DNA from 2 places in the Mesorhizobium sp. 113-3-9 genome. Region 1 is predicted to be linked to the other one. Evidence: riboswitches for the same ligand, from Rfam matches in the RefSeq annotation. Region 1 holds a riboswitch; the other holds the start of a gene.
The links. A riboswitch is a leader RNA that binds a small molecule or an ion and turns the genes downstream of it on or off. The one in region 1 is predicted to bind S-adenosylmethionine.
Positions count from the first base shown of each region.

Region 2: linked by a shared signal. The riboswitch ahead of MesoLj_RS35920 (O-succinylhomoserine sulfhydrylase) and the one ahead of metX (homoserine O-acetyltransferase MetX) in region 1 are both predicted to bind S-adenosylmethionine.

Region 1 is NZ_AP023246.1:1,862,642-1,870,516, forward strand. Features, by position in the region: gene MesoLj_RS09020 (glycosyltransferase family 2 protein) at 1-339, opposite strand, end outside; gene MesoLj_RS09025 (DUF1330 domain-containing protein) at 505-825, shown strand; gene metW (methionine biosynthesis protein MetW) at 838-1,452, opposite strand; gene metX (homoserine O-acetyltransferase MetX) at 1,511-2,680, opposite strand; SAM riboswitch at 2,789-2,866, opposite strand; gene hisC (histidinol-phosphate transaminase) at 3,029-4,138, shown strand; gene MesoLj_RS09045 (prephenate/arogenate dehydrogenase family protein) at 4,161-5,096, shown strand; gene MesoLj_RS09050 (sugar kinase) at 5,093-6,022, opposite strand; gene MesoLj_RS09055 (DUF2125 domain-containing protein) at 6,030-7,028, opposite strand; gene MesoLj_RS09060 (gamma-glutamylcyclotransferase) at 7,184-7,705, shown strand; gene MesoLj_RS09065 (aldo/keto reductase) at 7,828-7,875, shown strand, end outside.
Region 2 is NZ_AP023246.1:7,524,070-7,531,944, reverse strand. Features, by position in the region: gene argF (ornithine carbamoyltransferase) at 1-37, shown strand, start outside; gene MesoLj_RS35935 (Hsp33 family molecular chaperone) at 138-1,169, shown strand; gene apaG (Co2+/Mg2+ efflux protein ApaG) at 1,394-1,786, opposite strand; gene MesoLj_RS35925 (ceramide glucosyltransferase) at 2,085-3,236, shown strand; gene MesoLj_RS35920 (O-succinylhomoserine sulfhydrylase) at 3,270-4,460, opposite strand; SAM riboswitch at 4,518-4,595, opposite strand; gene MesoLj_RS35915 (2'-deoxycytidine 5'-triphosphate deaminase) at 4,694-5,788, shown strand; gene araD1 (AraD1 family protein) at 5,826-6,818, opposite strand; gene mmsB (multiple monosaccharide ABC transporter permease) at 7,111-7,875, opposite strand, start outside.

The sequences.
Region 1 (7,875 bases):
GACAAGCTTGGCGACACGCTGCTGGAGGAGCGGCGTCTCGGTATTCTCTCCGCTGTGAACGACAATAACCTCCGGCTTGGGGTGCTGATCGTCAGTCGTTGCGGCCTCTATTTCCCGCGCCAAGGCGCGGAATGAAGCGCCGATCTCATCTTCATTGATGGATTGGGCATTTTCCATTTCGACTACGATTGAATAGGTCTGGGATTTGCGTTCCATGCCCCGCCCAAGCATTACGTTCGGCGCGACGCTACAAAGACCATCTTCACATGTCATCCAAAGACGCGAAATCCGGCTGGTCTGAGACGCCGATTTTGGGCCTCCGCGCCCCAATAGCAACACCCTGGCAAGTCTGAGGGGATGCGGTTCCGCTCGCGCTCAAGCGCTGATTCGTGCACAGCATCGATGTTGGCCTATTACCTCAGGCGTAATCGAGTCTCGTCACCTCCCTTGGCAATTTGCAGCCATGAGACCGGCAAATCGGCCGCTCGACAAGGGAGTTACGTCATGACCGCTTACGCCGTTGCCCATATGCGCCAAGTCAGGATGGGCCCGCAGATCGTCGAATATCTGCACAGGATCGATGCCACGCTGGAACCTTTCGGCGGCCGCTTCCTGGTCCATGGTGGTGATGTCGAGGTGATCGAGAACGATTGGCCGGGCAACCTCATCATCATCGAATTTCCCGACCGGCGGCAGATGCACCGGTGGTATGATTCGCCCGCCTATCAGGCAATATTGGCCCTGCGCACGGACAATTCCCAATCCGATGTGGTGTTCGCCGACGGTGTCGAGCACCCGCACAAGGCCACGGATGTCCTGGGCTAGACGTTCCGTGCCTTACCGCTTCAGCAAGAACACCGCTTGCTGGCCGAAGAAATTCCAGAACCACCAGGGCATCGACAGGCCGATCTTCTGGCCGGCTGCGTCGAGCGCGGTCGCCTTTTCCACCGTCGCGCCAAGCTCATCGCACAGGTTGACGAAGTCGCGGATGGTGCAGAAATGGATGTTGGGCGTGTCGTACCAGGAATAGGGCAGGTCCTGGGTCACCGGCATGCGGCCCTTGACGAACAACGACAGGCGCACGCGCCAATGGCCGAAATTGGGGAAAGAGACGATCGCCCTGTTGCCGATCCTGAGCAGTTCGTCGAGCACCAGTTTCGGGTTGCGGGTCGCCTGCAAGGTCTGCGACAGGACGACGAAGTCAAAACCCTTGTCGGGATAGAATTCGAGATCCTTGTCGGCATCGCCCTGGATGACAGAGAGGCCGCGCGCCACGCATTCGTTGACGCCGCGCTGCGACAGTTCAAGCCCGCGCCCGTCGACCTGTTTGGTTTCCTGCAGCAATTCAAGCAAGGAGCCGTCGCCCGAACCGACGTCGAGGACGCGCGACTGTGGTGGAATGAGGTTGGCGACGACCTCGAGGTCGACGCGCTGGCTGCCGTTGACGCTCATGACGCCACCTCCTGTGTGGCGCATGATCCCGATCCTGAAAGTCTGCAACTTTGCGGGGTCATGCGCTTAGCCCTCTGGCGCGGGCCGCGGAGCCGATGAAGCCGTTGATGGCGGCGAACAGTTCCGGCTCGTCGAGCAGGAAGGCGTCGTGGCCGCGATCGGTCTCGATCTCGACGAAGGATACCGAGGCGCCGGCGGCGTTGAGCGCGTGCACGATGGAGCGGCTCTCCTCGGTCGGAAACAGCCAGTCCGACGTGAACGACACAAGGCAGAAACGGGTCTTGGTGCCGGCAAAGGCATCCGCCAGCCTGCCGCCATGATCGGCGGCGAGGTCGAAATAGTCCATCGACCGCGTCATGTAGAGATAGGAGTTGGCGTCGAATCGGTCGACGAAGGTCATGCCCTGGTGGCGCAGATAGCTTTCGATCTGGAAGTCGGCGTCGAAGCCGAAAGTCAGGTGGTCGCGATCCTGCAGATTGCGGCCGAATTTACGGTGCAGGGCGGCTTCCGAGAGATAGGTGATGTGGGCCGCCATGCGCGCCACCGCCAGGCCCTTTTCCGGGCGCTTGCCATGCTCGAAATATTTGCCACCATGCCAGTCTGGATCGGCCATGACGGCTTGCCGGCCGACCTCGTGGAAGGCGATGTTCTGCGAGGAATGGCGGGCACCCGTGGCGATCGGCAGCGCCGAAAAGACGCGCTCGGGATAGCTCGACGCCCATTCCAGCACCTGCATGCCGCCCATCGAGCCGCCGAGCACGCAGAACAGTTTATCGATGCCGAAATGGTCGATCAGCATCTTCTGCGCGCGCACCATGTCGCGAATGGTGATGACAGGCAGGTCGAGCCCATAGGGCTTGCCGGTGACGGGATTGGTCGAGGCCGGACCGGTGGAGCCCAGGCAACCGCCGATGACGTTGGAGCAGATGACGAAGAAACGGTTGGTGTCGATGATCCTGCCGGGGCCGATCAGCACTTCCCACCAGCCCGGCTTGCCGGTCACCGGGTTGGTGTTGGCGACATGCTGGTCGCCGGTCAGCGCATGGCAGACGAGAATGGCATTGGAGCGGGCATCGTTCAACGTGCCATAGGTCTGGTAGGCGATCTGGAACGGCGACAAAAGCGTGCCGGCGTCGAGCTTGAGTGGCTGGTCGGGCCCGAAGCGCAACACCGGGCTCGACGGTTGGTCGGCCTCGTTGTTGGTCTTTCCTGCACGCAGAGCGGCCATTCACGTACTCACTTGCTGCATCGTGCCCAACGAAAAATCGCTGCCGATGCGTTTTGTCCGGCCGGCCGCGGACAATAAAAAACCGGCATTGCCATTCGCAAAGCCGGTTACGTCACGCAAACGGCCCTTTAGCGAATTGTTTAACGTGGCTGCAAGCCGACCGGCCAAATCACCACGGAACTGTCACCGTCCTTCTAGAACTCGCCCGCCTCGCCGTCAATGCCGGAAGGCTGGGCCGGAGGCTGGGCCGGCTGCTGGCCCCACCGCCGCCTCTCGACATTGCCGGCCATGGCTTGTATTTCCGCTGCAGCCTCCGGATGGAGGCATTTTCGACGGATTTTGCAAAAAATGAACCAGACACCGGATCAGGCACGTCCAACCCCGCGCGCGGGCATCATGGACATAGACGCCTATGTGCCCGGCAAGAGCACGGCGCCGGCCGGTGTCGCCAAGGTCTACAAGCTGTCGTCGAACGAGAACCCGCTCGGTCCGTCACCGAAGGCCATCGAAGCCGCCCGCGACGTCGCCGCCAAACTCGACATCTATCCCGACGGCACCGCCAGGCGGCTACGCGAGGCGATCGCCGAGGTGCATGGCCTCAACGCGCAGAACATCATCTGTTCCAACGGCTCCGACGAAATCCTCGGCCTGTTGGCGCAGACCTATCTGGCGCCAGGCGATGAGGCCATATTCACCGAACACGCCTTCATGGTCTACAAGATCTACATCCAGTCGGCGGGTGCCGCGCCGATCGCGGTCAAGGAGACCGACGAGCGCGCCGACATCGATGCGATGCTGGCCGCCGTCACGCCGAGAACCAAGATCGTGTTCCTCGCCAATCCCAACAATCCAACCGGCACCTATGTGTCGTTCCAGGAGGTGCGTCGCCTGCATGCCGGCCTGCCCAAACATGTGCTGCTGGTGCTCGACGCGGCCTATGCCGAATATGTCCGCCGCAACGATTACGAAGCCGGCATCGAGCTGGTCGGCAGCGCGGAGAACGTGGTGATGACGCGCACCTTCTCCAAGATCGGCCTTGGCGGAGCGCGGATCGGCTGGATGTACGGGCCGATGCACATCGTCGACGCCATCAATCGCGTGCGTGGTCCCTTCAACGTCAATGCGACGGCGATCGAGGCCGGCATCGCCGCGATCCGCGACCGCGCCCATGTCGAGCGCAGCGTGTCGCATAACGAGACCTGGCTCACCTGGCTGAGCGCGGAGATGACCGGGCTTGGGCTGCGGGTGACGCCCAGCGTCGGCAATTTCCTCCTCATTCATTTTCCAGACGACCAGAAGCATTCGGCGGCGGCGGCGGACGATTACCTGACAGCGCGCGGCTACATATTGCGGCGCGTTTCCGGCTACGGCTTTCCCAACGCGCTGCGCATGACCGTTGGCACCGAAGAGGCCAATCGCGGCGTCGTCGCCGCGCTCACGACATTCCTGAAAAGCTAGAACGCCCGAAAGCTCTAACGCCATGACATCACCGATGTTTGAGAAGATCGCGCTGGTCGGCATCGGCCTGATCGGCTCGTCGCTGGCCCGCGTCATCCGCCGCGAGGGCCTTGCCGGCCACGTTGCCATCTCGACCCGCAGCGCGGCGACGCTGGCGCGGGCGCAGGAGCTTGGGCTGGGTGATTCCTATACGACCGACGCCAAGGAAGCGGTCCGCGACGCCGATCTGATCATCGTCTCGGTGCCGGTCGGTTCGTCCGGCGCGGTGGCGCAGGAGATCGCGCCGGCGCTGAAGAAGGGCGCGATCCTCACCGATGTCGGCTCGACCAAGGCCTCGGTCATCGCGCAGATGCAGCCGCATGTGCCTGACGGCGTGTATTTCATTCCCGGCCATCCGCTGGCGGGTACCGAGAAATCCGGACCGGATGCCGGTTTCGCCGACCTGTTCGACAATCGCTGGTGTATCTTCACGCCGCTGCCAGGCACCGATCCGGGCGCTCTGGAAAGGCTGTCGGAATTCTGGCGCCGCTGCGGCGCCAACATCGACACGATGGACCCGCAGCATCACGACATGACGCTCGCCATCGTTTCGCATTTGCCGCACATCATTGCCTACAACATCGTCGGCACCGCCGACGATCTGGAATCGGTGACCAAGACGGAAGTGATCAAATATTCCGCCTCCGGCTTTCGCGACTTCACGCGCCTGGCCGCCTCCGACCCGACCATGTGGCGGGACGTGTGCCTGCACAACAAGGACGCCATCCTCGAAATGCTGGCGCGGTTCTCGGAAGACCTGGCATTCCTGCAGCGGGCGATCCGCTGGGGCGACGGCGACAAGCTGTTCGACCTATTCACCCGCACCCGCGCGGTGCGCCGCTCGATCATCGAGGCGGGCCAGGACATTGATGTGCCCGATTTCGGCCGTCAGGCGATCGAGCACCCGTCGAAGAATTAGGCTGTTTCAGGCCATGTCGCCGCGACCATGGCCAGTGTCTCGGCCCGGTCCGGCGCACCGAGCCTGCCGCCGAAGCGCAGGCACTTGAGCGCGGCGGCGGCACTCGCAAAACGCATGGCCTGTTCGACCGGCATGGCTTCCGCCAGCCCGACGGCAAAGGCGCCGTGAAAGACATCGCCGGCGGCGAGCGTGTCGACCGCCTTGAACCTAGGCGCCGCGACATGGCGGGATGATCCCGCCGCGCGATCGAACCACCACGTGCCCGCCGCGCCGCCGGTGACCGCGACGAGGGCATCGGTGCGGGAGGCGAGGTCAGTGCAGGCGCGCCCCAGGTCCAGCGCCTGGCCGCATATGATGCGGACTGCCGGCTCCGAGGCAACGATGTGAGAAGCCAGCGGCAACAGCCGCTCCAGCACCGCCAGCGGCGCGGTATCGGCGTCGAGAATCGCAGGCCGGCCGGCGGCGCGTGCCGTCTTCAGGGCAAGGGCCGCCGCACCCGGCCAGCGCACGTCGGCCAGCACGGCATCGAATGCCGCGATGTCGGCGAAAGGCAAAGAATCGGGATCGGTCTGCGCCAAGCTGTCATAGAAAGGCACGATGATGCGTTCGCCATGGGCGTCGACCAGGATCGATGCCAGCGCCGAGCGGGCGCCGCTGACGCGGCGCACGTAGCTGCAGTCGACGCCTTCGGCCTCGATCCCGGCAATCAGTTGATCGCCGACCGGATCATCGCCGGCACTTGCCCACAGCGACACGTCGGCGCCCAGGCGATGCGCGGCGCAGGCAGCGCTGGTGGCCATGCCAGAAGCGATCTGGACGCCGTCGGAGGCGATGAATTTTCCCTGATGCGCGGGCAGTGTCTCGACACGCAGGATCGTATCCAGCGTCAGCGCGCCGACACTCAGGAGCCTGGCTGGTCTTGCCATGGCAGCGCTATTGAACCGGCTTGATCTTGCCGAGCGGGATGAAGCCGAGCGAGGCCTTGCCCTTGACCACCTTCAGCGGCATCGATGGTTCGCTGCCAAGCAGCTCCAAAGCGGCAAAACCCTGTTCGACCGCGTTCTTCTGCTCGGGTATGGCGCCGGCAAGGATAGATGCGACAGCCTTCGGATCCTTGATCCTGATCATCAGGTCGGCGTCGACAAGGCCTTCGGCATCGACCGACAACAGCCCGGAAACGGTAACCCTCGCCGTGCCCGACGACAAATTGAGGTTGCGAATATCGACCCTCTGGCCGCGCAGGCTCTTCACCTGCGTTCCGATCAATGCGACGCCGTTCTTCAGCGTGGCATCGCCGCTGGCATCGAGCGCCGGCAGCACGCGCCCGCCGATCGCATCCGGGTCGATCTCCAGATCGGTGAAGCTGCCGACATAGTCGAGATCCACGCCGTTCGGCTGCAACTGGCCGGCTGCCCTGCCGGCGCTGAACAATTCCACCGGATCGGTGTCGTCGGCCGGATCGGTCTGGCCGGACAGGCCCTCCGCCTGCAGCGCAATGCGCCGCGGCAGCGGCCATGACAGTTTCACGTTGGCCTGCAGATTGTCCCAGTCGATCCACAGCGGCACCATGCCGGGGACTGAGGTCCTGAGCGGGCCGCGCAGATCGGCGACCGGCGACAAAGGCTGGATGATCTGGGCGACGGCATTGAAGGAGCCGGCCGAGGCCGCGATGTTCTTGGCATCGTCCTCATACGCCAGATTGTCGCAAGAAACGGCAAAGCTCAGGGGATAGCCGCTGACCTGGAGATTGGCGCAGCCGGCTTGGATGCCGCTCTTGTTGAGCGTGGCAACCGCCTTGTCGGCTTCAGCCCTGACCCTGCTGGCCAGGTAGAACCAGCCGCCGCTGTAGATGGCAAACAGCACAATGACGAACGTCACAAGCCAGAAGAGGCCGCGACGGGACTTTGGTTGGCGTTCGTCACTTGACGTCATGCTTTGGCTCTCATTAACGCATGGGTATTGGCGGACGGACCTTCGATTCCGACAACAGTGGGCAGACAGAGACGAATAGGTAGCCGGGGACGGTTGGAAAAAACACCGGTTTCCGGTGCGGTGTTGCCATTCTTTTTGCAATCAGGCGCGGCGATATGGGCGATTTTTGGGTGTTTGGCTACGGTTCGCTGATCTGGCGGCCGGGTTTCGCGCATATCGAGACACGCCGCGCCCAGCTGCACGGCTACCGCCGCTCGCTCTGCGTCTATTCCTTCGTGCACCGCGGCACGCGCCAGCGGCCCGGATTGGTGCTCGGCCTCGACCATGGCGGCTCCTGCGTCGGCCTGGCTTTCCGTGTGCCCGGGGAATTGCGCGACGAGGTCATCGCCTATCTGCGCGAGCGTGAACTCGTCACATCAGTCTATCTCGAACGCACCCTCAAGGTCCGGCTCGACGGCGGCGGTACGGTCGAAGCCGTGGCCTACATCGTCGACCGCAAACATGAGCAATATGCCGGCGCGCTGGACACGGCGGACGCGGCGGCGGTGGTGCGCGGCGCGGTCGGCCAATCCGGTAACAATGAGGATTATGTTCTCAGCACACTGAAGCATCTTGAAGCACTTGGCATCCGCGACCATTGGCTGGAGGAGGTGGCGCGGGGGATAGCGCCTTTGTGAAGCGCTGGCTCTGCGGAAAAAGCGACCAGGCCTTTGATCTCGGCGAGGCAAGACCTAGGTTAGGTTCCGAACCCAGCCAGCGGGCGGCGTCCGCCCGGTCTTAATCATCACGGAGATTCGTCTTGCAGAAACGCCGTCTCGGTCGCACCGACCTGTCCATCGCGCCGCTG
Region 2 (7,875 bases), 1.9 Mb from region 1:
CCAGAAGGCGGTGCTCGCCTGGTGTCTTGGTGCTTGAGATGAAGTGTCTGGGCGCTTGATCTGCGGGGGCGCGATGCCTATCTGCGCCGCATCACGCAAATCAAGCGCGTTTGGACGCATGCACCCCAGGGGGCGGCATGGCCGCGCCCTGGAGCTTTGTCATGTTGGAAACGCATCAAGTGACTGAACATCACCCCAAACTCGGCGAGTTCGGCTATGCCGGCGACGACCATGTCGTGCCTTTCGAGGTCGGTCCGCTCGACGTGCGCGGTCGCACGGTCCAGCTCGGGCCGATGCTCGACGCCATCCTCAGCCGCCACGACTATCCCGAGCCGGTCGCCCGCCTGCTGGCGGAAGCCTGCGTGCTGACGGTGCTGCTCGGCACCTCGCTCAAATTCGAGGGCAAGTTCATCCTGCAGACCCGCACCGACGGGCCGGTCGACATGCTGGTGGCGGATTTCACGACGCCTTCGGCGCTGCGCGCCTATGCGCGCTTCGATGCCGATAGGCTCGAGGCCCTCGTCGCGGCAGGCGAGACGTCCCAGCAGACGCTGCTCGGCAGCGGCGTGCTGGCGCTGACCATCGACCAGGGTGCCCACACGCAGCGTTATCAGGGCATCGTGCAACTCGACGGCGAGACGCTGGAGGACGCGGCGCGCACCTACTTCCGCCAGTCGGAACAGATTCCGACGGATATCAGGCTCTCTGTCGCCAAGCTTTTGACGCCAGGCCCTGGTGGCGCGCGCGAACAGTGGCGTGCCGGTGGTATCCTGGCGCAGTTCCTGCCGCAGTCCCCCGAGCGCATGCGCGTTCCGGACCTGCCCGGCGGCGACGGCGATCCGCGCGACGAGATCCACGATCCGGCCGACAATTCCTGGCAGGAATTGCTGGCGCTGCTCGGCACCATCGAACCGACAGAGCTGATCGATCCGACGATCGGTGCCGAGCGGCTGCTCTATCGCCTGTTCCATGAGCATGGCGTGCGCGTCTTCGGCGGCGTCCCCGTCGCCGACCAGTGCTCGTGCTCGCGTGACAAGATCCGCGGCATTCTCGAGGGCTTCTCCGCGCAGGAGATCAAGGACTCGACCGAGGACGGCGGCATCCACGTCGCCTGCGAATTCTGCTCGAAGCAATATGACTTCGACCCGGCGGAATTCGCGGCGCAGTAAAGGAAGCTTCCTTCTCCCCGCCACTATCGGGGAGAAGGTGCCGGCAGGCGGATGAGGGGCAGCGCGAACTTTGGCAAAGTGGCCGCGCGTAGACCCGCCACGTGCGTGAAAGATAATCTCATCAGTTCGGCGCCGCCCCTCATTGCCCTGCCGGGCATTTCTCCCCTTGTAGTGACGGGGAGAAAGACGCTGTCGCCGATGACTTCGCTAATCGCCTGACTGCCCTAATTCACCGTCCGTCTCGTTCCCGGCAGATCCAGCGAAAAGGCCGGGATGGCGATGTCGAATGTCTCGCCGCGCTTGTTGCGCATCGTATAGCGCCCGACCATGATCCCTGACGGCGTCGAGAGCGGGCAGCCCGACGTGTATTGATAGCTGTCGCCGGGATTGAGTTCGGGCTGGTCGCCGACAACGCCGGGGCCTCGCACTTCCTCGACCCGGCCGGCGCCGTCGGTGATGTGCCAATAGCGCGACAGAAGCTGCACGAATTCGTCCGACTGATTGTCGATCGTTATCTGGTAGCCCCAGACATAGCGGTTCTCGGAAGGATCCGAACGGTCCTCGAGATAGAACGGCCTGACCTGCACTTCGATGTTGCGCGTGACGGCGCGGTACATAAGCGGCTCCAAAACGATATCGAGCATGATCCCGAAAAGTGGACCGGTTTTCCCGGCCAAACGGTTTCCGCCTGTCCAAAGATCATGCTCAAACAAACAAAACTTTCGGCCCTCCAGGCGAGGAGGTCAACGTGCGCGTCTTGTCGCGCTCGTCCTCGAAAGGCAGGTGCCGGCAAAGAATGTCATTTAAGTGACACATGACAATGGTGGTGTGCGCGAACCGAGCGACTCGGCGCTCTGTCGAACTGTTGAAAGCGGCCACACCGCGGCCCGTCTCTTCTGGAGCGCCCAGATCTCGATGGAACTCACTATCATAGCCGCCTCGCTTTCGACTGCTCTTATCCTTTCAAACGCTGCCAGCATCGCGCTGGCCGCCTCACAGCTGAAACGGCGCACTACGATCTCGCCGCCAGCCGGCAAATCGCAGCCGGTGTCGATTGTCGTGCCGTCGCGTGGCGTCGAGCCGTTCACGCACGAGACGCTGGAGCGCGCCTTCTCGCTCGACTGGCCGCGCTACGAGTTGATCTTCTGCGTTGCCCATGCCGATGATCCGGTGGTCGGGTTGATCAGACAAGCCATTGCCCGTTTCCCCAAGCTGCCGGCCCGGCTGTTGATCGGTGACGATCGCGTCAGCGCCAATCCCAAGCTCAACAATTGCGTCAAGGGTTGGGAAGCCGCGCGGCACAAATGGGTCATCCTGGCTGATTCCAACGTGCTGATGCCCGGGGATTACATCCAGCATCTGATGGCGGCGTGGCGGCCAAACACGGGCCTTGTCTGCTCGACGCCGATCGGCTCGCGGCCGGATGGCTTCTGGGCCGAGGTCGAATGCGCCTTCCTCAACACCCTGCAGGCCCGCTGGCAGTATGCCGGTGAGGCGCTCGGCCTTGGCTTTGCCCAGGGCAAGAGCATGCTTTGGAACAAGCCGATGCTGGATGCCAATGGCGGCATCCGCGCGCTGGCCGCCGAAATCGCCGAGGACGCCGCCGCGACCAAGCTGGTCAATGGGCTCGGCCTGCGCGTCAATCTCGTCGCTTCGCCCTTCGAACAGCCGCTTGGCCGGCGCACGCTTGGCGAGATCTGGTCGCGCCAGGCCCGCTGGGCGCGCCTGCGCCGCGTCACCTTTCCGCTGTTCTTCGCGCCTGAAATCCTGACCGGCGCGGTGGTGCCGCTGGTGCTTGCGCTGGTTGCGGCGGCAAGCGCCGGCTTCAGCCTGCCGCTGACGGCCGTCGCTGTGCTGGCGGCCTTCTACTTCCCTGAATGTGCACTGTGCTGGTCCAAGGGCTGGTACCTGTCGCCGCGCATGGTCGCGGCGATCGTGGTGCGTGACCTGATCCTGCCGGCGATGTGGGCACGCGGCTGGCTCGGCGGCGCCGTCGACTGGCGCGGCAATGCGATGACCATCGGCACCAAGGTAGCCGAACTTGAAGAGGCACCGTCGCGAGCCTGAACCCGCCGCAGGCGACGCTGCCTGGACGGCCTGCTATTTGGCGGCTTTCAACGCCTCGGCGATGTCTTCCAGAAGGTCGTCAGTGTCTTCCAGGCCGGCCGACAACCTCAACGTACCAGGCCCGATGCCGAGTTCGGCGCGGGCCTCATCGCTCAAATTCTTGTGCGTCGTCGTCGCCGGATGGGTGATCAGGCTCTTGGCGTCGCCAAGGTTGTTCGAGATCAGCACGATGTCGAGTGCGTTCTGCAGGGCGAAGGCTGCCTGCTTGCCGCCCTTGACATCGAGGCAGATCAGCGTCGAGCCACCCGACATCTGCTTCTTGACGATATCGGCCTGCGGGTGGTCGGCGCGGCCGGGATAGATGACACGAGCAATCTGCGGCTGTTCGGCGAGAAAATCGGCGATCCTGCCGGCGCTCTCGGTCTGCTGGCGCACGCGCAGCGGCAGCGTCTCCAGGCCCTTCAGCAACGTCCAGGCATTGAAGGGCGACAGGCTGGGGCCGGTGTGGCGGAAATAGTCGTGCAGGTTCTCGTCGATCCACTTCTTGTCCGACAGGATCACACCGCCGAGGCAGCGGCCCTGGCCGTCAATGTGCTTGGTCGCCGAATAGACGACGATGTGCGCGCCAAGCTGCAACGGCTTTTGCTGCAAAGGCGTGGCGAAGACATTGTCGACGACAAGCCGCGCGCCGATTGAATTGGCAAGCGCGGCGACGGCTGATATGTCGACCACTTCCAGTGTCGGGTTGGTCGGGCTTTCCAGGAAGAACAGCTTGGTGTTTGGCCTGACCGCTTTTTCCCAATTGGCGATGTCGGTGCCGTCCACCAGCGTGGCCTCGATGCCGTATCGCGGCGCCAGCGTCTCGACCACCCAGCGGCAGGAGCCGAACAGCGCGCGCGCCGCCACGATATGGTCGCCGGCCTTGACGCTGCACAGAAGGGCCGCCGTCACCGCGGCCATGCCCGACGCCGTGGCGCGCGCATCCTCCGCGCCTTCGAGCGCGCACATGCGCTTTTCGAACATGTCGACGGTCGGATTGGCGTAGCGCGAATAGATGAAACCCGGTTCCTCGCCCTTGAAACGGGCTTCGGCCGCCTGCGCCGTTTTGTAGACATAGCCCTGCGTCAGATACATCGCCTCGGAGGTTTCGCCGAAGCCGGAACGTAGGGTTCCGCCATGCACGAGGGCTGTCTGAGGCTTCCAGTTGCGCTTCTTGGTGCTCATCGCTTTTGTTCCAGACACAAAAAAACCGGCCGCGAAAGTCGCAACCGGTCCATACGGCCTTGCGGCCCAACGGTCCTTTAGCGACTTGTTTAACGTGGCTGCAAGCCGACCGGCCAAATCACCACGGGATAACGACCCTTTAGACCCGTCCCACGCTTGCGTCAATTGCCGGCTTCATTAAGAGGTTTGTACCAAGCGGGTTCCGACAAAGCCTGCCCTCTAGGAGCGAAGCCTTGCGAGAGACGGGCATTCTTCCCGATCAGGACATTTCGGCGCTGTTCCAGTCCGGCGCGCTGAAGTCGCCGCGCGCGCTCGATGCCGACCAGATCCAGCCGGCCAGTCTCGATCTGAGACTCGGCGACAGGGCCTGGCGGGTGCGGGCCTCCTTCCTGCCCGGCCCCAATCACAAGGTTTCGGAGAAGCTCGACCGGCTGAAGCTGCACGAGATCAATCTTGCCGACGGCGCGGTGCTGGAGACCGGCTGCGTCTACATCGTGCCCTTGCTCGAAAGCCTGGCATTGCCGGCGGAGATTTCCGCCTCGGCCAATCCGAAGAGCTCGACCGGGCGGCTTGACATCTTCACCCGTGTCATGACCGACCGAGGCCACGAGTTCGACAAGATCGCCGCCGGCTACAATGGTCCGCTCTATCTGGAGGTCAGCCCACGCACCTTCCCGATCGTGGTGCGCACCGGCTCACGCCTGTCGCAGATCCGCTTCCGCACCGGCAATGCGCTGCTCTCGGAAGCCGAGCTGCACGAACTCCATCGCGCGCAAATGCTGGTCGCCACCGAGCCGCCTAACATTTCCGGCGGCGGCATCGCGCTGTCGATTGATCTCAATGGCGACAGTGACGGGCTGGTCGGCTACCGCGGCAAGCATCACACCGGTCTCGTCGACGTCGACAAGCGCGCGGCGCAGGATGTCGTCGATTTCTGGGAGCCGATCCACAAGAGCGGCGCGGGCGAACTGGTGCTCGACCCCGACGAATTCTACATCCTCGTCAGCCAGGAAGCGGTGCACGTGCCGCCGCTCTATGCCGCCGAGATGACGCCGTTCGACCCTCTGGTCGGCGAATTCCGCGTCCACTATGCCGGCTTCTTCGACCCGGGCTTCGGCCATTCGGCGGCCGGCGGCACCGGCAGCCGGGCCGTGCTGGAGGTGCGCAGCCATGAAGTGCCGTTCATCCTCGACCATGGCCAGATCGTCGGCCGGCTGGTCTACGAGCACATGCTGAAGCGCCCGCAGGCGCTCTACGGCACCGATCTGGGCTCCAACTACCAGGCGCAAGGCCTGAAGCTGTCCAAGCACTTTCGCACCGCGCGCTGATACTGCCAATCTCCCCCACGAGGGGGGAGATCACCACTCACAGCGCCTTTACAACCACCTTCACCGGCTTTTCGATCTCCAGCGGATTGCGCAGCGGCAGGCCGAAATCCCCCGCCTCGATCTCGAACACATCGCCGGCCTCGGTCTTGACCCCGTCGGCGAAGGACAGTGTCGCGGTACCGAACATATGCACATGCACGTCGCCCGGCTGGCGGAACGCCGAATATTTGAAATGGTGATGTTCGAGATTGGCGATGGTGTGCGACATGTTCGCTTCGCCCGACAGGAACGGTTTTTCCCACAGCATCTTGCCGTCGCGTACGATGCGCGATGTGCCGCGGATGTCGGAAGGCAGGTCGCCGATCAGGATCTCCGGCCCGAACGAGGCATTGCGCAGCTTGGAATGGGCGAGGAAGAGATAGTTGACGCGCTCGGTCACGTGGTCGGAAAATTCGTTCGACAGCGTGAAGCCGACACGGAAGGGCGCGCCGTCGTCGCCGATGACGTAGATGCCGGCGACCTCGGGTTCCTCGCCGGCGTCCTTGGCGAAGGCCGGTGACAGGAGTGCCGCACCTGGGGCCACGGCCATGGTGCCGTTGCCCTTGTAGAACCATTCCGGCTGCACGCCGACCTGGCCTTTGGCGGGCTTGCCGCCCTCCAGGCCCATGCGGAACATCTTCATGGAATCGGTGAGCTGCTCCTCGCCATCGGTGCTGAGCTTCTTGTGCATGGAATCGCGCGTCGCCGCCGAGCCGAGATGCGTCAAGCCCGTGCCGGTGAGATGCAGGTGAGCCGGATCGGGATGGTTGATCGGCGACAACAGCCGCCCCTTTTTGTAGGCGGCGTCGAGATCGATCGTCTCGCCAAGCCCCTTGCGCTCGATCAGTGTGGCAAGGCCGACGCCGGTGCGGGCAGCTTCCATCGCCAGCGAATAGACGCTGCGGGCGCCGTTGATGATCCGGGTCTTGCCGCCGCTGCGGGCCACGACACGAATGGTCTCGGCGTCGTCGAGAATCTGCGAGATCAGCATGATCAATCCTCTCTTATCTGCTTGCCTTTTGACAAACCTTGACCTGCGCGGCTCGGACCTCGCCGCGCCACGGGTGAAATTCTTCGTCCGGATTGCGCTCGCGGGCTTGATCCCCTGGGGGACTTCTTGATGCCGACTATTTGCCGGCGTCATCGCGATCTAGACCCGTATGCCTTCCTTGTTGCCTCGCGGGAGCGGTTCGGCTTTGAGGAACCGAGCCGCTCCCGGTATTTTGTTTCTGTGCAATTCCTGTGGGGAAAACCGTGATGCGCTTTTCCTGGAATTGCTCCTGTCAGGCCTTGTTCTTGTTGTAGACGTCAAAGATCACGGCGCCGAGCAGCACCAGGCCCTTGACCACCTGCTGCCAGTCGACGTTGACGCCCATGATCGACATGCCGTTGTTCATCACGCCCATGATGAAGCCGCCGACCACCGCGCCGATGACCTGGCCGACGCCGCCCATCGCCGAGGCGCCGCCGATGAAGACTGCGGCGATGACGTCGAGCTCCGAGCCCAGACCCGCCGCCGGCACGGCCTGGCCGAGGCGGGCCGCGATGATCAGGCCGCCGAGTGCCGACAGCACGCCCATGTTGATGAACACGTAGAGCGTCAGCCGCTCGGTGTTGATGCCCGACAGCTGCGCCGCCTTGGCGTTGCCGCCCATTGCGTAGATGCGGCGGCCGATGGTCATACGCTTGGTGACGAAGACGAACAGCGAGATCAGCACGCCCATGACGAGGAGCACCACCGGCAGCCCCCTGTAACTGGCGAACTCATAGACCAGGAACAGCGCCAGCGCGCTGGCGACCAGCGTCTTGACGACGAACAGGGGGAAGGGTTCGGCTTCATAGCCATGGCGCTCGCGCTTGCGCCGGGTGCGCAGCCCGAAATAGGCATAGGCCAGCACGGCGATCACGCCCAGCACGACCGTCGTCATATGCAGCGTCAGGCCGCTGCCCATGATGGTCTTGCCGGCGGCGTTCACCGTCGGCGGGATCAGCGTCAGCGGGCCGATCACGTCCGGGATGAAGCCGGAGCTCAGCGCCTTGAAGCCGTC